DNA from 2 places in the Alteromonas sp. AO-Serp genome. Region 2 is predicted to be linked to the other one. Evidence: predicted binding sites of a transcription regulator. Region 2 holds the regulator's gene; the other holds the start of a gene.

Region 1 (10,451 bases), on a different contig from region 2:
GGTGTATCTAACCTGAACTTGCCTTGCAAACACTTCTCCTACATGAGGACCACCAAAATCTAACGACTCAGGAATAACGTGAAGCGGCATAAAGGTGCTCCAGTTTTGCCCCGCACTCCAGTTCTTATAGGTGATGAAGAAGTGGCGTAATCGCAAGTTGGTAGAGTTGCTTACCGCTTCGTTGCCCCCTCCGCCATACATATCGACCTCTATAAAAGTACTCACCTCCCCTATAGAAACGCCCATATTTAAGCGTGACTCTCCTACATTGAAACCTGTGTGTGACGTCTCTATTGCTTCCCCGCCAGGAAAATTACCAATCCAATAATCCTGATAAGCAATATCCCCTTCAACATGCCTGACATCTACTTTGGCATAACCTCCAACACTAACCTTAACGTGTTCGTTACCGACCTTCCCGTTGAACAACTCTATGCCGTGAGAAGGGTTAAGAATTAGCGCTAATGCACAAGCAGATAAGCGTAGGGTGTAATTATTGTTTGTTTTCATTATTCGTCCTAATAGCTGAAACTATTTAACATGTCATTAACGGGCGGATAATGTATTCGTTCGTGCTTAGAGGATAAACCGAGTTTAGAATATTAACTTTTTCCTAAATTCGCATAATCAGAGGTTTACTTTTTGAATGTTAATTGTGTAAAGAGATGAAGAATATTGAGCATAAATCGCTCAATAGAAAAATAATAAAAGGCTACTTGTTGCTAATACTATAAATGAAAGTAATGATATTGCCTGAAGTGCCTTACCCCAACTTTGCGAAAACCAACTTAAACACAAAGACAAAGAAAACACGGTAAGTGCAGATATAATAGTATCTGCAGGCGAGAATGTTGCTTGATTTACACTCAATGCAAATACGGCAAAACCGGTACCTATGGCACCGACTGCGCTCACAATTATGCATAATATGAAATGCGCACAAAGCTTAGCTATATCTCGGGGCATTGAGCGCGCAGAAACTACCGCTTCGTTTGAATTATATAACTGCATCGCAACCTCTTAACCCTCTCAACAATAAGTTAATGATAATAGTTATCATTATTAAATCAAGAAAATTAATTAGCTGTATTAGGAAAATTCATTAAACAAGAAAGCGTAATCTGTCGCTATTCGACCAGTGGCTTTTTGGTAAATCGTTTTTTGTTATGAAGCTGCCGATTAATGGTCTTTCGCGGAATCTACTGGCAATAAAAAAGGCACTGTCTCCAGTGCCTTTTGGTTTTAATTGCTGACAACGAAAAGTCCGCTGTCATCTGCATCAATACGAATGGTTGATTCCGGTATTAATTCGCCAGCGAGTAATTGATGCGCGAGTGGATTTTCCACCTGCACTTGTATCGCTCGCTTAAGCGGACGTGCGCCAAACACTGGGTCGAAGCCCGCGTCCGCCAATTTATCCATAGCAGCAGCAGACAGAGTAAGCTTATATCCTTTTTCTGCGAGCCTAGCGCGAAGTGAGGCAAGCTGAATTTTAGCAATAGATTTTATTTGCTCCTTCCCTAATGGATGGAATACCACAATATCATCGACGCGGTTGATGAACTCCGGTCTGAAGTGTCGCCCTACAACACTCATTACCGACGCTTTCATATCGCCATACTGACTTTCGTTGTGCTTATCTTGAATGATATCTGAACCTAAGTTGGACGTCATGATCACAACGGTATTTTTAAAATCTACAGTACGTCCTTGCCCGTCAGTCAACCGGCCGTCATCTAGTACTTGAAGCAGAATATTGAATACATCCGGATGTGCCTTTTCAACCTCGTCCAACAAAATGACCGAGTATGGCTTGCGACGCACCGCTTCGGTTAAGTAGCCACCTTCCTCGTAGCCAACATAGCCAGGAGGTGCACCCACTAAGCGTGCTACCGAGTGTTTTTCCATAAACTCTGACATATCGATACGCACCATGGCATCTTCAGTATCGAACATAAAGCCTGCCAAGGCTTTGCAGAGCTCAGTTTTGCCCACGCCAGTTGGCCCTAAAAATAAGAATGAGCCAATAGGTCGATTTGGATCCGCAAGCCCAGCACGTGAACGGCGAATTGCGTTTGAAACCGCTTCAACCGCTTCTTCTTGTCCAACAACCCGTTTGTGAAGTACGTCTTCCATACGCAACAACTTCTCACGCTCGCCCTCAAGCATTCGCGCTACAGGTATACCCGTCCATCGCGAAAGCACATCTGCAATTTCAACGTCCGTCACTTTATTTTTAAGTAACGTCGTCTCGCGAGTTTCGTTTTCAGCCGCTTGCTCTAACTTTGCTTCAAGCTCTGGAATACGGCCGTACTGAAGTTCCGACATGCGATTCAAATCAGATGCACGTCGCGCTATCTCCAAGTCAAGTTTAGCCTGCTCAAGCTCCCCTTTAATGGTTTGAGTGCCCTGCATGGCGTCTTTCTCATCCAGCCACACTTTCTCAAGCTCTGCGTACTTGGTTTCCGCTTGCTCACGCTCTAGCTCAATCATCTCAAGTCGCTTATGACTCGCATCATCTGTTTCTTTGGCCAGAGCTTGCTCTTCCAATTTTAGCTGGATGATACGACGCTCCAGACGATCCATCTCTTCGGGCTTGGAGTCTATTTGCAATCGAATGCTAGACGCAGCCTCGTCTATAAGATCAATGGCTTTGTCTGGTAATTGGCGGTCGCTAATATAACGATGCGACAAACTTGCCGCTGCAACGATAGCGGGATCAGTAATATCTACCGAGTGATGGAGCTCATAGCGCTCTTTTAAGCCACGCAGAATAGCAATAGTGTCTTCAACGCTAGGTTCTTCAACTAATACCTTTTGGAAACGACGTTCAAGTGCTGCGTCTTTTTCAATGTACTGACGATATTCATCCAGTGTTGTAGCACCAACGCAGTGAAGTTCACCACGGGCTAACGCAGGTTTAAGCATATTACCTGCATCCATCGCTCCATCGCCCTTCCCTGCACCTACCATGGTGTGCAGTTCGTCAACGAATAAGATCACGCGGCCTTCTTCTTTAGCCAGCTCATTAAGCACTGCTTTAAGGCGTTCTTCAAACTCACCGCGATATTTAGCTCCCGCCACTAACGCGCCCATATCAAGGGCAAGAACACGCTTGTTCTTTAAGCCCTCAGGCACTTCGCCATTAATGATGCGCTGAGCCAACCCTTCAACAATAGCCGTTTTACCCACACCCGGCTCACCAATGAGTACTGGGTTGTTTTTGGTTCGACGCTGTAGTACTTGAACAGTTCGGCGAATCTCATCGTCTCGACCAATGACCGGGTCGAGCTTGCCTTGTTCTGCTCGCTCGGTTAAATCTGTCGTGTATTTTTCAAGCGCCTGACGTACATCTTCAGCATTAGGATCCGTGACCTTCTGGCCACCACGCATGTCGTCTATTGCGCTTTCAATAGCTTCTTTAGTGATATTCAGGCTTTTGAGGATTTCCCCCAAGCGCCCTTTATCTTGTAGCGCCGCTAGAACAAAGATTTCTGAAGTGATGTATTCGTCTTTTCGCTGCTGCGCTATCTTGTCACAAAGATTTAGCAAAATGCCGCTGTCTTTACTTAATTGAACATCTCCCCCAATGCCTTCAATACGAGGTAGGCGCTCAATAGCTTGGCTCAGTGCTGAGCGTAGCGCATTTACATTGATGTTTGCTTGGTCAAGCAAAGGGCGTACTGACCCGCCTTGCTGATTTAGCATGGCAGTCATTAAATGGACAGGTTCAATGTATTGATGATCTCGCCCCAATGCGAGTGATTGAGCATCGGATATTGCGAGCTGAAATTTACTGGTAAATCTATCTAGTCTCATAATTTCAACCTAATTAATGAACAACTATACCTGCGGTAACACGCCGCAATTACGAACATTTTAACTCTCGCTGAGTGGGTAATGATCTATGCGGAATGGTATTATTTATGTTCTAGTTATGTAGGCTGCTCAATTGCGATTCAAGTATGAGATTAAAAAGTTAGCCCAAAAGATAACAAATAATGTATGAAGTTTGATCTAGCGCAACTGTGTGATCAGACTAAAACTGCCGCCTTTTTTCGAAACAATTTAAAGCAGGCCTATTACGCTAACTATACGCCCAGTCGTGCGCTTGTTTTGATGCGTAGCTCTTCGATGGGAGTAAAAACGCTGTTCGTCAGTGTAAGTACACAAGTTACTTTGTGTAATACTCTCAACGCCAGCTTGCTGCAATTGCACCTGTGCCACTAGAGGTAGATCTAATAAGTACTTCCCTCTATTAGAGCTATTGGCAATGGCACCGTCTATATGGCGAAACTTACTCGCCAACTGTACATCAACTTCGTAGCAGGGCCCGCTGATTGCAGGACCAACCCAAGCGATGAGTTTTTTTGCTTCGCTGCCAAAGTGTGAAACAGCACTTCCAATAATGTTAGTATCGAGACCTTTCCAACCAGCATGTACTGCCGCCACTTCTTGACCGCTTTCATCACACAATAAAATGGGCACGCAGTCTGCGGTCATCACCGCACAAAAATGCGATGTTGAAGAAGAATACGACGCATCAGCGGTGGTATCTGCGCTCGGCAATGACACCACGCGGTTGCTGTGCACTTGCTCCAACCATGTGATCTTTTCACTATGTGGAATTAGGCTTCTATTGGCTTTCACAAGTAGGAGGTCGTCCCCCACGTGGGCGCCAACGTTCAAACCTGCAAAATCACCTATGCTTGTACCTCCCATTCTTGTCGTTGTGTATGCAACAACATTTGCGGGACATGACCACGCTGGCGTAATCAAATCCAGCGTGGATGATATAGGTGAATTTGCAGATGACAATGTCATAAGTTCGCCTTACTCATTAAAGCATATCTTGTGGATTGTCCGCGGTGTCCTTTTTCACGGCTTTAAGCAAGTCCTGCATATCTTGAGGTAGGGGAGCTTTCCACGTCATCCACTCTTCCGTTTCAGGGTGAAACAGCGAGAGCTGTGCGGCGTGCAACGCCTGACGTTGGAATCCGCGAAGCGCAGCGATAAATTCTTCTGACGCCCCTTTAGGAAGACGAGGACGCCCGCCATAAACTTGGTCGCCAAGCAAAGGATGCTTAATGTGGGCCATGTGTACGCGGATTTGGTGCGTACGGCCAGTTTCAAGCTTCAAACGCAGGTGCGTGTATGCGCGAAATTTTTCGATAACACGAAAATGAGTGACCGCTGGTTTGCCCATTTCACGTACTGCCATATGCGTACGTTTTGTTGCGTGTCTACCAATAGGCGCATCTACAATACCACCAGCGACCATCGTACCTAAGGCAACGGCTTCGTATTCACGACTCATTTCCCGACGTTGAAGTTGGTCAACAAGATGCGTTTGAGCAGGAATTGTTTTTGCTACTACCATTAACCCCGTCGTGTCTTTGTCAAGGCGATGGACAATGCCCGCACGTGGAACTTTGTCTATCTCTGGACAATGATTTAACAAGGCATTTAGCACGGTACCGCTTGGGTTCCCTGCACCTGGATGCACAACCAAATCTGCTGGTTTGTTTATGACTAGGATGTGTTCATCTTCATAAACAATGTTTAACGCGATGTCTTGCGCTTCGCTCGTTACTTGTACATCCATTTCGGCCTGTACAGTAACAAGTTCATCCATTTGCATTTTGTGGCGAGGCACGGTGATTACTTCACCGTTTACAGCAACATTCCCATCTTGGATCCAAGTTTTTAGCTTAGAACGAGAATATTCAGGGAACAAATCAGCCAAAACCTGATCTAACCGTAAACCAAAATGCGCAGCTTCCGTTGAAGCTTCTAATTGTATTGTGTTCGGCGACTGTGTCATAACACCATTGATTACGTCTAAAAAAGGGTATTATAACAAGTATTCACGCTGTACACTGCCTTGTTTACGTTTTTGTATGGTTTTTCTCATCGTTAGTACGTTAGAATGCAATTAAAGTGTTGTTGTTTAACACATGAGCTTAGACAGCGAAGTATTAAAACTGTTTAGCAGGAAAATAGAATTATTATGAAATCATTTCGTCTACTGGCCCCCGTTTTATTGGGTGCTATGGTATCTGTCGCAGGATGTAGCTCTTCAGATAATGAAGAAAAAGCCGTATTAGCTAACATGGGTGCGCAGCAACTGTACGACAGAGCAAAGCAGAGCATGGAAGTAGGTAACTTCAGCGCTGCAGCACAAACGTTAAGCGCGCTAGATTCGCGCTACCCGTTCGGTCCCCTATCCCATCAGGTACAGCTAGACCTTATTTATAGCTATTATAAGTCAGGTAAAAACGAAGAAACGCTTGCCACTATCGACAGATTTATTCGTCTGAATCCAAACCATTCAGATGTTGATTACGCGTATTACATGCGTGGATTAACTAACATGGAATCAGATAGCAACCTTTTCCAAGAATTAATGAATATTGACCGTACGGATAGAGACCCGTCGAAGTCTCGTGCTGCGTTTGAAGATTTCCGCAGACTGATTCAACAATATCCAGATAGCAAATATGCCGCAGATGCGAAACAGCGCATGGTTCATATTAAAGACCGCTTGGCTCGCTATGAAATCGCTATTGCACGTTTCTACATGAGACGCCAGGCTTATGTTGCTGCTGCAAACCGTGGTCGCTATGTTATAGAGCACTTCCCGAATACCACTCAAGTGCAACAAGCACTCGAAATTATGGTTTCAAGTTATGAGCAGCTTGGCCTAGATGAATTGCGTAACAATGCGATGAAGACACTAAAGCTTAACTACCCTGACAGCGAATTTATTAGCTAGATTTGGCTATTCTGTTTTGCTAGAGCTTTATGCAACCAATAAAAAAACGCACATTTGTGCGTTTTTTTGTATCTGGATGTCACATATTGACTGCGTTCGCTTGATTGATTACTAGCGGAAAAACAAGTGACTAAAAGGGTTTAACAATCTTGCAAGGCCCGAAGTAAAGTGCAATGGCTGATCGACAATGCTAAATACAAGGCAGCCTTCTTTACCTTCGGATTTTGGCGTGTGCGTTTTATCTCCATCCATGAAAATAAAGTCGCCGGTATCATAGCAACTTAGCCCATCACTGAACTCACCATCAATGACTAATGTATATTCCGTTCCACGGTGCGTATGCTCAGGTACACTACCGCCACTTCCCATGAAGATAAAATTAGCTACACCTTGGTTTCCAAGGTCAACTGGAGCCTGCCACAGCTTCCCAACCAAACTTGACCAGTTACCTGTCTTATCGATGTAGCGGTGAAGCGTTCTGGGTAAAGTGAATACCCTTCCATCTAACTCGATGGTATTTGCACTTGCCTGCGCCTGCAAGGCCGCCCGCTTCTTTACGGGCTCACGATACGCTATGGGCTGTTCCATCAAAGCATTATTTTGTTTCGATGATGGGAGCTGCGTAATTTGGGATAGCATGTCACCGAACTGAAGCGACATTTCAGCTCTGTCGCTTGCCGATGAATTGGCGTTCGAAACCATTTGAGCAGCAAGACTTTCCGTTTCAATTTCAACAAAACGCTGACATTTCTCACACATGTCACAATGTGCAGAGACCATCAGTGATATAGCAGGTGACAATGTGCCCTCAACAAAATCTTTAAGTTGCTGGGCACTTGGGTGAAACCTAATCATTATCGTTTAACATGACCTTTAATCGTTGAAGTGCCAAACGTGTCCGCGACTTTACTGTACCTAATGGAATTGAAAGCTCATCGGCGACTTCTTGTTGTGACTTGCCATCAATATAGATAGCTTCAACCACTGCTTTCTGTTTTACAGGTAGTGATTCGAACAAATAGCCAATCTGCTCTAAAGTAACTTGTTCGTCAAGTGGCGCCTCGTTTGCATCGGCTGTTTGTTCGCATAAAACTGGCCATAGGTCGTCAGAACAAACATCCTCTTTTCGATTCTGCAGCTTTCGAAGCATATCAAAGCGAATGTTGCGTGCGATTGTGAAAATCCACGTTGACGGAGAACCTTTTTCTGCATTGAACAGGTGCGCTTTCTGCCATACATTCGACATAGTATCTTGTACCAGTTCCATGGCCAGTGCCTCATTACCCATCTGTTTCAGTGCATATGAACGCAGCCGAGGCGCGAAGTAGTTAAACACTCTCGCAAATGAACGCTTGCATCGGGTGTCTGCAACCGCGACAAGGTAATCAGACATTTCAGTTGCACACTCTTTAGGCTTGATTGTGCTGTTACTTTGTTCCAAAGGAATTCCAACTAACATAAGATTCGTCCGCTTTTCCGTTTTGGTTGTATCATTCTACGGCGTTATGACTTAAAACGTTTGCGAAAATCGCTAATATTGGATTACGAATTTGTAATGTCTTTATCCGACTCAACGACTAAGCGATTAGTGCAGAGAGATAGTTCAGTAAACTGGTGCATTCTCTTTGCGCTAAAAAGTGCTGTTTTTGCGAGCCGTCTACTGGCAATAATTCTAACCACCGATTTAATACCCAATTAGGGCAATCAAACTTTGGTGATTCATAAAGCGATGCCAACTCTTCGTAATTTCCAAATATTTCTTTAAGTCGCTCGTCCATAGGCGCTATTTGTTGAGGAGCCAAATCGCACTGCCAAGGTTCTAACACCTTGCAACTACCGGTACGAAGACCATCTTTTTCAACTTCTATGCTACTTACCTCAACTAAATGAGAACCAGCAACCTTTATGCCAAGCAACCCATCATCGAGCATGTCGAAGTCAACAACCTGCGCATAAGTACCTATTTTATGAATATGCTCATTCAAATTTTTGTCACCGTTAGCATTAAGCATACACATCACAAAGCCTTTATTTTCAGCACATGCCTGCTTAACCATTCGCACGTATCGTGGCTCAAAAATGCGCAATGCCATTCTACCTTCCGGCAAAAGGTGCGCAGATAAAGGAAATAAAGGAAAACGTTCTACACTCATACTCAGCACTTCCGAAAACACGAAAATAATTACGCAAGTGAGAACAATTAGGATCGAATGGGAAAATTTTTCACATATAAATGGAAAAACATGATCTTTAGCACGACGATTAATGTAATTTAGTTTTTAAATAAAACATTAACAGATTTCATATCAGAGACTTGCAATTTCAACGTGAAAATAACCGCGAATTTTTTTAAGCGTCGACATTACCGATATGCAAATCTGATTTTGAATTATGAGTTAAGGAAAGGCCATGGACGTCATTGGACGCTTTTGTAAAATTTACACAGACATATGTCAAATTTCTCCAGACGACCTAGAACATATCTATGCCGACGACATACTGTTTATCGACCCAATCACTACACACCATGGCATTGATGAAGTAAAACGCTATTTTTCCAACTTATTAACGCAAGCCGAAAGCTGTAAGTTCGACATTGCGGACATTTTTACTTGCTCGCCCAATGGCTCAAAAGAGCATCCATCAAGTCATTCAAAGGTTACCCATATCGCAAACTGGACGATGACCCTTACGCTGAAAGATAGTGATAAGCAAATTACGCTAGATGGCACCACGCAACTTGGTGTCAGCGATGACAGCATTATTTACCACAAAGATTATTACGACTTGGGCGAAATGGTCTATGAGCACGTACCCATCCTAGGTTTTGTCGTTAAAAAAATTAAAGGGAAGCTAGCAAAGTGAAAAGTATTCTAATTACTGGCGCCACATCGGGTATTGGTAAAGCATTAGCAATAAAGGCTGCAAACAGCGGTTATCAAGTGATTGCCTGTGGTCGAAATGAAGACACACTCAACGAGCTCAGTAAGTACAATAATATTAGCGCATGCCAGTTCGATGTCACTGATCTTGACGATACTCGACGGGCGCTAGCAACGGTTAAGTTTGACATTGCTGTACTCAACGCTGGTACCTGCGAATATGTAGATATCGACGACTTCGAGCCAGACATGTTTCGCCGCGTATTCGAACCTAATTTCTTTGGCGTTGTTCATTGTGTAGACGCTCTTCTTCCACGACTTAAGCAAGGCGACAAGCTTGTGATTGTTGACAGCATGGCTCGCCTACTTCCTTTTACGCGAACGCAAGCGTACGGTGCGAGCAAAGCTGCCCTACATTATTTTACTAAATCATTAGAAGTAGACCTTCACCACAAAGGCGTGAAAGTGCAAGCGGTGTCTCCTGGATTTGTAGAAACGCCCCTCACAGATAAAAACGATTTTGAAATGCCAATGAAAATTAGCGCTGAAGAAGCCGCTAACGCTATGCTTAAAGGAATAGAGGGCAACAAACAAACAGTTTTCTTCCCTCGGTTCTTTGGTTTTATTCTGCGCTTTATGCATATACTGCCAACCCCACTGCAAAAGCGATTGTCGTTGGCAATGAGAGAAAAACAATAAGAGAAGATGAATGAACAATAAGATTGCCATCATTGGCACAGGTATTTCTGGTTTGACCTGCGCGCACCTTCTAAATAGGCAGCACGATATCACAG
Region 2 (10,451 bases):
AGTCGCTAAGGGAACAGGCCCACTCTTTCAAGCCTTCCAGCTTGCCACTTGCGTAGGCAGCACCAACATAAGCACCAATAGAACATCCCGCTACAACGTCAATTTTTACGCCGAGTTTTTCTAATGCTTCAATTATGCCAATGTGAGTCCAGCCCCTTGCGGCACCGGCACCTAGCGCAAGTCCAATTTTCATTTACTTAGGTTCCATAATGTTTATTACTTCAATAGTATTATCTTCATCACTGAAGTCCGTACTATTTTCTGTAGTGAAAGAAGGTTCATCGAACCCGATATCACCGTCTTCTACCGGGCCTTCTTGTGTGGCTATAGCTTTAAAATCATAAAGGTTGCTGTCGATTAAGTGTGAAGGCGCTACGTTTTGAAGCGCACGGAACATCGACTCTATACGACCTGGGAAGCGACGGTTCCAGTCTTGAAGCATAGCCTTTATGTTTTGGCGCTGTAGGTTTTCTTGTGAGCCACAAAGGTTACACGGAATAATCGGAAATTCAGCGGCCTGAGAATATTTCTCGATGTCTTTTTCTGTGCAGTATGCCAATGGACGAATAACGATGTGTTCACCGTTATCGCTGACTAGCTTTGGCGGCATAGACTTAAGCTTGCCACCATGAAACATATTGAGGAAAAACGTTTCTAGCATGTCGTCGCGGTGATGACCTAATGCAATTTTAGTCGCACCTAACTCTTTTGCCGTGCGGTACAGAATACCACGGCGCAAGCGAGAACAGAGAGAGCATGTTGTCTTTCCCTCTGGAATTTTGTCTTTAACAATAGAGTAGGTGTCTTCTTCTACAATTTTGTAGTCAACGCCAATGCTTTCTAGATATTCAGGCAAGATATGTTCGGGGAAACCAGGCTGCTTTTGGTCAAGATTAACCGCAACGATATCAAAATGAATAGGCGCAATCTTCTTTAAAAACAATAAAATATCTAGCATGGTGTAGCTGTCTTTACCGCCAGATAAACACACCATTACTTTGTCGTTGTTTTCAATCATACCGAAATCGCCAATGGCTTTACCCACATTGCGGCGAAGTCGTTTCTGAAGTTTGTTGAAGTTGTACTTTTGCTTACTTTGCGCAGCATTTAATGGCGACGCGTCAGCACTGTTTGTGCCTAAACTCATAATTAACTAGCTTGGTTTGTGATAAAGCCACCATTATACATTAAAGCGGCTTTTCGAGACCATGCTTGTGAAGTTAAATTTGTTGGTGACATACCGTGTTGGCCGCTAAGTAACGGCAAACACGGGCTATGTAGTACTGATGAAAAGACTACACCGACAACGGCGACACAAATCCATCTGGCTTAATAGCAAGCACATCGCAATTGAGTTCGTCGATCACGTGTTCTGCAGTGTTACCAATTAGGGCCGCTGAAATGCCCACACGGCCAACGGTACCAATAACAACCAGCTCTGCATCCAGTGTTTTTGCCACTTGCGGGATAACTTTTTCCGGAAGGCCTTCTCTTACTACGCATTTGTTCTCAGGAATACCGTACTTTAATGCGTGACTACGCATTTCCTTTAAATGATGATTTTTTACCGCGTCGTGATAGGTATCGGGGTCGAACTCAGGTACTTCTATGGCGATATTAAGTGGTGTAGAAGGGTAACTGTTGACCAAATTTACGCTACCTTTCAATAAAGAGGCGTAGTCGTTAGCAATGAGGGTGAGCTTATCGTTAAGTGCGGCATGCTCATCGTCTTCACTGCCTACGTTTACTGCAGCAATAATCTCTCCTCCTTCTGGCCAGTCGTGCTCTTTAACGAGCAATACTGGGCGAGGGCATTTACGCATTAAATGCCAGTCGGTGGGGGTGAAAATAACAGAAGCAAGATCGTCGTGCTTTTTGGTTGCCTTTACCACTAAATCTATCTGATTGTTTAGGGTGTAGTAAATAATCGACTCATACGCACGATTATTCCATTCTACAACGATATCAGTTTCAGTGAATCCTTGTTCTCTTAAGTGGGTGGCAAGCCATTTTGCATGCTCCTTTGTAACTGCATCGCGCATTGACTCGCGCTCATCCGGGCTAAGCATGGTCGTCATATCATAAGATAAGTCGTATACCACCATCATGGCGGTAACTGAAGCGCCTGTTTTTGAAGCGAGTTCATAAGCTCGGCTTAGTGCAGGTTGGTTATCGCGCTCGGCATCTACCACGGCCAGAATTCGTTTACACTCAATCATAACGTCCCCCTAACTACGAAACTTAGTAGCGGCTGTCGAAATCGAAGCTTTCTAATACTAACTATAAACGACATTGGGAAAAACGTAAGTTGTTTTAGATCAAGAATTTTACGAGGCGACCATGAGTGAACTTAACGAATTGAACATGGAGCAACCAGCGTGGCGCTGAAAGGGTAGATAGGTGGCTACCAAAGGTCACAAAAAAGCGCGCTTAGTGCGCGCCTTATTTAACACTTAAAAAAGACTAACCGCAGACAACGCTTGGGCCGTTAAGCGCCGCTAGTTTGGTGTTTAGTCTATCGAAATCCAAAATAGTAATAAGCTTGCCGTCTACTTTTATGATGTTGTCTTTTTGAAAACGGCTTAACAGACGACTAATCGTTTCAATCGTTAATCCTAAATAGTTTCCAATTTCGTTGCGCGTCATGGTTAAGTGGAATTCTCTATGGGAAAAGCCACGCTCTTCAAAGCGCTGAGATAGATGTGATATAAAATACAATAAACGCTCTTCTGCGGTTCGCTTGTTTAAAAGCATGATCATGTCGTGATCTTGTTTTATTTCAGCGCTCATGAAGCTCATGATCTGGTGGCGCAGCTTTGGAAATTGCACAGACATTTCGTCGAGGGTCTCGTAGGGAAGCTCACACACCATGGCAGTTTCTAACGCAGAGGTATAGCTTTGGTGTTTGTTCTCTCTTAATGCATCGAAACCGATAATGTCACCAGGAAAGTGGAAACCAGTAATCTGTTCTTCACCTTCGGTATTAGTCACAAATGATTTGAATGAACCAGTTCTCACTGCAAATAGAGAACGGAATTTATCACCAGTTTGAATCAGCGTGTCACCTTTATGAAGCGGCTTCTTGCGTTCAATAATATCGTCAAGAGACTCGATTTCTGTTTTGTTTAACGCCACCGGTAAACACAGGTGACTGAAACTACAGTTTTGACAGTGAATAGAAAATTGGCTTCCTTTGCTCATAATGCACGCTCTCTAAAAGAATACCCGACAATAATACACCCATTTTTAAACGATTGCGCCATGAATAAGATAAGCTGCATATATTGCCATTATTACTGCAATAATTTGTCTAAAATGATTATGTTGAAAACCTCGAACAATATATTGGCTACCAGCGCTTGCAGCGAGCAAGGTGGGTAATGTACCCAAACCGAAGAAGAACATAATAGCAGCGCCTTCTAGTGCGTTACCCGCCGCGAGAGACCAGGTAAGTGTGGAATACACCAAACCGCAAGGAAGCCAACCCCAAATAAAACCATAAGGCAACGCACTTAAAGGGGTCTTAAAGGGCAAAAAGCGTTTTGAAAGCGGCTGGACTTTGGAAAATAGGCCTTTACCCGCATTTTCCAGCACTGTTAAGCCAGTCCACCACTTACCCAAATAACACGCCAGTAGAAGCAACATGATTCCGCTAAGTAGGGAAAGGGCATAGTTGGCAAGAGGTATATAATCTGCTGCAATTTTTCCAAGTGCCCCGGTTATTGCTCCGGCGATGGTGTAGCTCACTATACGTCCCATGTTATAGGCAAGGGTATAGGGTAGTGCTGAAGCGCCTTTAGGCGATACCATCCTTAACGCAGCGACAATTCCACCGCACATTCCCACACAGTGAACTCCGCCGGCTAAGCCGATAAGAAAGGCAGAGAAGTAGTTAATCCCTTCCATGTGGCGCTTGGCTTTTGTCTACTTTACTGTCTTGAAGTTGCTTGCGTTGCTCAGCTAGCTTTTTTTCTTCTGGCGGAAGATCATCGTCAAACAGTATGCTATACCCTTGGCGATCTAAATCTTCAAATTGATTGGTTTTCACCGCCCAAAAGAATATCACGATAGCGACGGCAACAATGATGATGGCGATTGGAATTAATACGTAAATAATACTCATGCTATTTGCTCAAAAGTCGCGTTGAGTTTGTGACCACAATGATACTGCTTAACGACATACCAACAACAGCCATCCAGGGTGAAAGTAGGCCTGATACGGCGAAAGGTAAGATCAAAACGTTGTAACCTACCGACCAGCCGATATTTTGCCTTATTTTTTGCTTCACTTGATGCGCAGTTCGAATAAGCTCTGGTACAGAAAGCAACTGATCGCCAAGCAGTATCACGTCGGCGGCAGTTTTAGCCACGTCTGTGGCATTACCCACTGCAATCGCCACATCAGCGCTGGCAAGAACTGGAGCGTCGTTAATACCATCCCCCATCATCATCACTTTCGCGCCAGATTGCTGCATAGCTTGAACGGCTTCGTACTTTTGCTCAGGTGTTAGGCCACCTTTAGCGGTCGAAATTGGCAATGGTGCGGTAAGCGCATTAACGTTTTGCTGTGTATCACCACTTAAAACGGCGAGCGTATGGCTTGCAGCTAATATATCGAGAGTTTCTTGCGTATCTTCTCTTAGTGAATCCTTTACTTCATACGCCGCCATAATACGCCCCTTAACCGTGAGAAACACGTTAGCTGAAGGGAACGCTTCAATGAGTTTTAGCTGTGATTCGTGAACGCTGAATGCTGCAGATCCCATAGAAAACAACGTGTCATTGATCTCACCGCTGATACCACCTCCTGGCGTAACGGTAAAATTAGTCACTTTGTGTACCGTGTTATCGATGGCGTCAGCACTACCGCTAGAGGCAGAAATCTCGCTTAGGGCTACACCGTCGCTAAAGGCTTTGGCAATCGGATGTTCAGAGCGTGACTCCAAAGCGCGCGCAATTGATAGCGCACTATTACTATCCACGCCGTCAGCGTACCAAGCATTTGAAATAGTAAATTTGCCTTTTGTGAGCGTGCCGGTTTTGTCTAAAGCGATGGTGTCAATGTCAGTAATTTGTTCTAGCGCATCGGCCCGTTTTAGTAAAATACCTTGTCGGTTTAACTTTGCCATAGCGCAGGTTAACGCTGATGGCGTAGCCAACCCTAGTGCGCAAGGGCAGGTTGCAACCAGCACCGATATGGTGATCCAAAATGCCTCGTCGCTACCCTGATACGCCCAAAAGCCATAGGTTAACGCCGAAATCAGCAATACCGCGGTAACGAAATAGCGAGAAAAATTATCGGCTATCTGCGCTGCTTTAGGCTTACTCGCCATCGCACTTGCTTGCAGTCGTACAATTTGATTTACCAGCGCATTTTTAAGGGTCTGCGTAACCGTAATGGTTAGCGTACCATCTTGACAAACCGTGCCGCCGTAAACCGGGCTACTGTTCGACTTACGCACGGGGTTAAACTCGCCGGTAAGCATCGATTCGTCAACCGCTGCGTTCCCTTCGGTCACCACTCCATCAATGGGGATCGTTTCACCAGGCTTAACCAGCACCACATCGTCAATTTTTAACTGCTTTGCCAGACACTCGGTTAGGCTGCCATCAGGCATCAATTTGGTGGCTGAAACGGGTACATACTGCATCATATTGGCAGAGATCTGTGCGGCGCGATGGCGGCTGCGATGTTCTAAAAAGCGGCTGAGTAACAGCAGGAAAATGAACATACAAATAGATTCAAAATACACTTCGCCTTGCTCTAATACTGTAGAGCGAATTCCTGCAATGTAAGTACCGAATATGGCGAGCGTAACGGGCACATCCATATTAACCGTTCTTGCGCTTAGCGCTTTAGCGGCGCCCACATAAAAAGTGCTGCCTGAGTACAGTACTACAGGTGTAGTAAGCGTAAGGGCAACCCAGTAAAAATACTGTCGGGTTTCTAATTCAATAGCGCCAAACCAGTCAAAATACAGCCCCGTCATCAGCATCATCACCTGCATGGTCATAATGCCTGCTAGACCAAGCTTTTTCAGAAAGGTCTTTTGTTCGCGTTTATAACTGGCTTCGTGTTCATCGGGGTGAAATGGCGACCCAACATAACCAATGCGTTTTAGTGTAGAAAGAATCTGACTAAGCTTGATTTGAAAAGGTGACCAAGTAACTAAAGCGCGGCGCTCTTGGACGTTTACCGCGACTTGCTTTATCCCTTCTACTTTTGACAACTGCTTTTCGATAAGCCATCCACACGCAGCGCACGTAATACCTTCAAGGGTTAATTGAATCTGCTTATCTTGCCCCTCATCAAAAACGAATTCTTCTTGAAGAGCAGGGTCGTCATACACTTTGAGTTTGTCGAGTGTCTCTAGAATACCATCGTCTGATTTTTGCGCTGGTTCGGTTCTAAACTGGTAATAGTCTTCAAGACCGTTGGTTACGATGGCTTCGGCCACGGCTAAACATCCAGGGCAACACATGTCGCGTTGCTGCCCTAATATGACGGTAGTAAATTTTCCATCGTCTGAGCCCGCAATAGGCAAGCCGCAATGGTAACAGTCGTGATTGGCCATTATGGATTGAATTTCATTTTGCCAGAGTGGGGCAGATAGATGGTATTTTGTATTTTCCAGCTATCATCAATAGGGGTTAGCGATACGCGCCATTTACCATCAAGATCTTCTTCGACAAAACCACGATAGATACCCTTAGCATCGCGGCTTAATAAAACGCTGACATCACGCTCTTCAAGCGTTACGTGATAAAAGCTTAGTTTAACCGCATTACCTTCTTGTGGAATACCTGAATGAAACTCTAGCGCTATGCTGCCATCTTCAATGGTTAAATCGGTAGTGATATTCATGCGACGGGCTACGGCTTCTTTATCCAATCGCGCATTAATTGCTTTTCCTTCCTTGTAGTAGTCGTCCACCACTAGGCTATCTTCAGTACTAATAGCAAGCTTTAATAATACGCCGCCCATAATGAGCGTGATAATAGGAACGGCAATTAAAAACCAGGGCCAGAACTCTTTATACCAGGGTCTATTCATTGAAATCTTTTCTCGTGTTTACTTCGCTAACAACATATTTATTTTCACTGCCCCAACGACATGTTTAGCCGGGAAATAAGAATAAATATAATGTTCGCGAGACATACTAAATGTGAACAAAGATTGTTCGTACAGCACTCTCTATATCGCTGTATTTTCTCATAAAAAAAGCCCCGTAGTAACGAGGCTTTTTAAGATATTTAATGATTTAAATCATTAATCATTTGAAAGGCTGTAAACATACGCTGCGACAACGTGAATTTTGTCATCACCCAAGGTTTTCTTGAATGAAGGCATTACACCGTTACGACCGTAAGTAAGCGTTTCTGTTACCGCTCTGTGGCTGCCGCCGTATAGCCAGATATTGTCAGTAAGGTTTGGCGCACCAAGTGCTTGGTTACCTTTACCGTCCATACCGTGACAAGCCGCACACGCTGCGAAACGTGCTTTACCTGCTTCTGCAAGCTGAGGGTCCACATCGCGACCGCTTAAACTAAGTACGTAGTTAACCACTTCTTCGATACCGTCTTCACCCATAGCATCTAGCCATGCTGGCATAGCTGCTTTACGACCAAGCGTAAGAGTTTCAACGATTTTCGCACCTGAACCACCGTACAACCAGTCGTTGTCCGTTAGGTTAGGGAAGCCGCCATTTTGACCACGTGCATCAGAACCGTGACACTGAGAGCAATTTTGTAGGAACAAACGCTGACCTACTTTATTTGCTTCTGGGTCTTTAGCCAGTTCTTCAACAGGAACTTTTGCATACGCTTCAAAGATCGGGTCGAACTTCTCGGCAGCGAAATCTAGTTCACGGTCATATTCTACTAGGTAGCCTTGCTCTTTAGCGTCAATACGCGCTTGAGCTGACTCTTCTAGCGATTGAATATTTTGGTTAGAGCTCTTCCAACCCAAAATACCTTCATACGCACCTAGGCCAGGATAAAGCGCTAGGTATAAAAAGCCCCAAACGATGGTCATGTAGAACATAATTGTCCACCAGCGAGGAAGTTGATTGTTCAACTCCTCAATACCATCAAATTCGTGGCCCATTGACTCACCTTCAGCTACGCCGGTCTTGTTAGAAAGGCACCAGCGAAGAAGGAAGTAGCAACCAATGATCAACCCTAGGGTTATCACTGAAATCCAAATTGTCCAAAACATACTCATGAGTTCGAGACTCCTGCTAATCTTCTTTTGATTTTTCTTTTTCTTCGTCTGCAAACACTAGGTTCGCAGCTTCATCGAATTTTTTCTTGTTGCGGCTGCTAAATGCCCACCACACAACACCGATGAAGCTTACAAAGACGATGACAGTAAAAATGCTGCCTACAATTCCCTGGTCCATATTATTTCAAATGTGTGCCAAGAGATTGTAGATAAGCAATAAGGGCTTGCATTTCCGTTTTACCCTGTACTGCCGCTTTCGCACCCGCGATATCTTCGTCGGTATACGGAACGCCAAATCCACGGAATACTTCCATTTTTTCAGCCGTTAACTCGCCATTAAGCGTGTTTTCCGCAAGCCAAGGGAAACCTGGCATGTTCGACTCTGGTACCACGTTACGAGGATTAAGCAGGTGAACTCGGTGCCATTCGTCGCTGTAACGACCACCAACACGTGCTAGGTCAGGACCAGTACGCTTAGAACCCCAAAGGAAAGGGTGCTCCCATACTGATTCGCCAGCAACGCTGTAGTGACCATAACGCTCTGTTTCAGCGCGGAATGGACGGATCATCTGGCTGTGACAACCTACACAACCTTCACGGATGTAGATATCACGGCCTTCAAGCTCAAGCGCGGTGTATGGACGTAAGCCTGTTACCGGTTCCATGGTTTGCTGTTGAAACATCAACGGCGTAATTTGAACCATGGCACCGAAGCTGATAGCGATAAGGATTAATACCGTTAACAGACCGACGTTCTTTTCAATTAACTCATGTGCGTTTTTCATTATTCGTCTCCTTTACTACGCCGGCTGAGTCGCTGGGTCTGCAGCGATACTGCCTTTAGGTGCACGAACGGTTTTCCATGTGTTGTATGCCATAACAAGCATACCCGCTACCACGAAACAACCACCAATGAAACGAACCACATAGAAAGGCTTAGACGCTTCTAATGACTCAACAAAGCTATAGGTTAACGTACCGTCAGCATTTACTGCACGCCACATTAGACCCTGTAGTACACCAGACATCCACATTGCTACGATGTATAGAACAACACCGATAGTTGCGAACCAGAAGTGTACGTTAACTAGCTTGGTGCTATACATAGCGCGCTGACCGAATAGCACTGGAATTAAGTGGTAAATTGAACCAATTGAAACCATTGCAACCCAACCTAGAGCGCCAGAGTGTACGTGACCAATTGTCCAGTCAGTGTAGTGAGATAGTGCATTAACGGTCTTAATTGCCATCATTGGACCTTCGAAGGTAGACATACCGTAGAAAGACAATGAAACAATTAGGAAACGCAATACTGGGTCGGTGCGAAGTTTATGCCACGCGCCAGATAGCGTCATAATACCGTTAATCATACCACCCCAAGATGGAACGAATAGGATAATAGACATCACCATACCTAGCGACTGAGTCCAGTCTGGTAGGGCAGTGTAGTGAAGGTGGTGAGGACCAGCCCAGATATACAGAGAGATAAGTGCCCAGAAGTGAACAATTGAAAGTCTGTATGAATAAACCGGGCGACCAGCTTGCTTAGGTACGAAGTAGTACATCATACCAAGGAAGCCCGCAGTTAGGAAAAAGCCTACCGCGTTATGGCCGTACCACCACTGCATCATAGCGTCTACTGCGCCTGCATACAGTGAATACGATTTAGTGAAAGATACCGGAATAGCCATGCTGTTACCAATATGAAGAATTGCAACAGTTAACATGAACGCGCCTAAGAACCAGTTTGCAACATAAATGTGCGAAACTTTACGGATTACTAGGGTTCCGAAGAAGTTAATGATATAAGCGACCCAAACCAGTGCCAAAAGGATATCAATTGGCCATTCTAGTTCAGCGTATTCTTTTGAGCTGGTTAAACCCATAGGCAGGGTGATAACAGCTAAAACGATAACGGCTTGCCAACCCCAAAAGGTAAATGCGGCAAGTTTGTCACTGAACAGTCTTACCTGGCAGGTACGCTGAACGATGTAGTACGACGTTGCAAATAGCGCACAGCCGCCGAAGGCAAAAATAACGGCGTTAGTGTGCAACGGACGCAAACGTGAGAATGTTAGCCATGGTGTGTCAAAGTTAAGCATAGGTGCAAATAACTGCGCGGCAATAAATACCCCTAGGCCCATACCAATGATACCCCAGACTATGGTCATGATGGTAAATTGCCTAACTACTTTATAATTGTAGTCAGGTTGTGCTTGGCTTATTT

Evidence for each region. Region 2 encodes FNR, which switches genes on or off when oxygen is low (the NO sensors DNR and NnrR bind a similar motif). Its sites were predicted from a motif close to TTGATCTAGATCAA; they were not measured.
Region 1: a site for FNR is predicted at 4,013-4,026, ahead of clpB (ATP-dependent chaperone ClpB). Genes of this name have one in related genera too.

Annotation. Positions count from the first base shown of each region.
Region 1 is NZ_JAFLMX010000279.1:11,786-22,236, forward strand. It holds gene QVA83_RS18340 (DcaP family trimeric outer membrane transporter) at 1-510, opposite strand, end outside; gene clpB (ATP-dependent chaperone ClpB) at 1,243-3,819, opposite strand; gene pgeF (peptidoglycan editing factor PgeF) at 4,069-4,824, opposite strand; gene rluD (23S rRNA pseudouridine(1911/1915/1917) synthase RluD) at 4,841-5,824, opposite strand; gene QVA83_RS18360 (outer membrane protein assembly factor BamD) at 6,011-6,775, shown strand; gene QVA83_RS18365 (ChrR family anti-sigma-E factor) at 6,887-7,630, opposite strand; gene QVA83_RS18370 (sigma-70 family RNA polymerase sigma factor) at 7,623-8,234, opposite strand; gene QVA83_RS18375 (LON peptidase substrate-binding domain-containing protein) at 8,353-8,928, opposite strand; gene QVA83_RS18380 (nuclear transport factor 2 family protein) at 9,185-9,640, shown strand; gene QVA83_RS18385 (SDR family NAD(P)-dependent oxidoreductase) at 9,637-10,356, shown strand; gene QVA83_RS18390 (NAD(P)/FAD-dependent oxidoreductase) at 10,367-10,451, shown strand, end outside.
Region 2 is NZ_JAFLMX010000166.1:287-10,737, forward strand. It holds partial or broken gene QVA83_RS11660 (patatin-like phospholipase family protein) at 1-193, opposite strand, end outside; gene ttcA (tRNA 2-thiocytidine(32) synthetase TtcA) at 194-1,147, opposite strand; gene uspE (universal stress protein UspE) at 1,296-2,219, opposite strand; gene fnr (fumarate/nitrate reduction transcriptional regulator Fnr) at 2,464-3,201, opposite strand; gene QVA83_RS11680 (sulfite exporter TauE/SafE family protein) at 3,247-3,906, opposite strand; gene ccoS (cbb3-type cytochrome oxidase assembly protein CcoS) at 3,893-4,123, opposite strand; gene QVA83_RS11690 (heavy metal translocating P-type ATPase) at 4,125-6,575, opposite strand; gene QVA83_RS11695 (FixH family protein) at 6,575-7,054, opposite strand; gene ccoP (cytochrome-c oxidase, cbb3-type subunit III) at 7,271-8,224, opposite strand; gene QVA83_RS11705 (cbb3-type cytochrome oxidase subunit 3) at 8,241-8,402, opposite strand; gene ccoO (cytochrome-c oxidase, cbb3-type subunit II) at 8,404-9,009, opposite strand; gene ccoN (cytochrome-c oxidase, cbb3-type subunit I) at 9,025-10,451, opposite strand, start outside.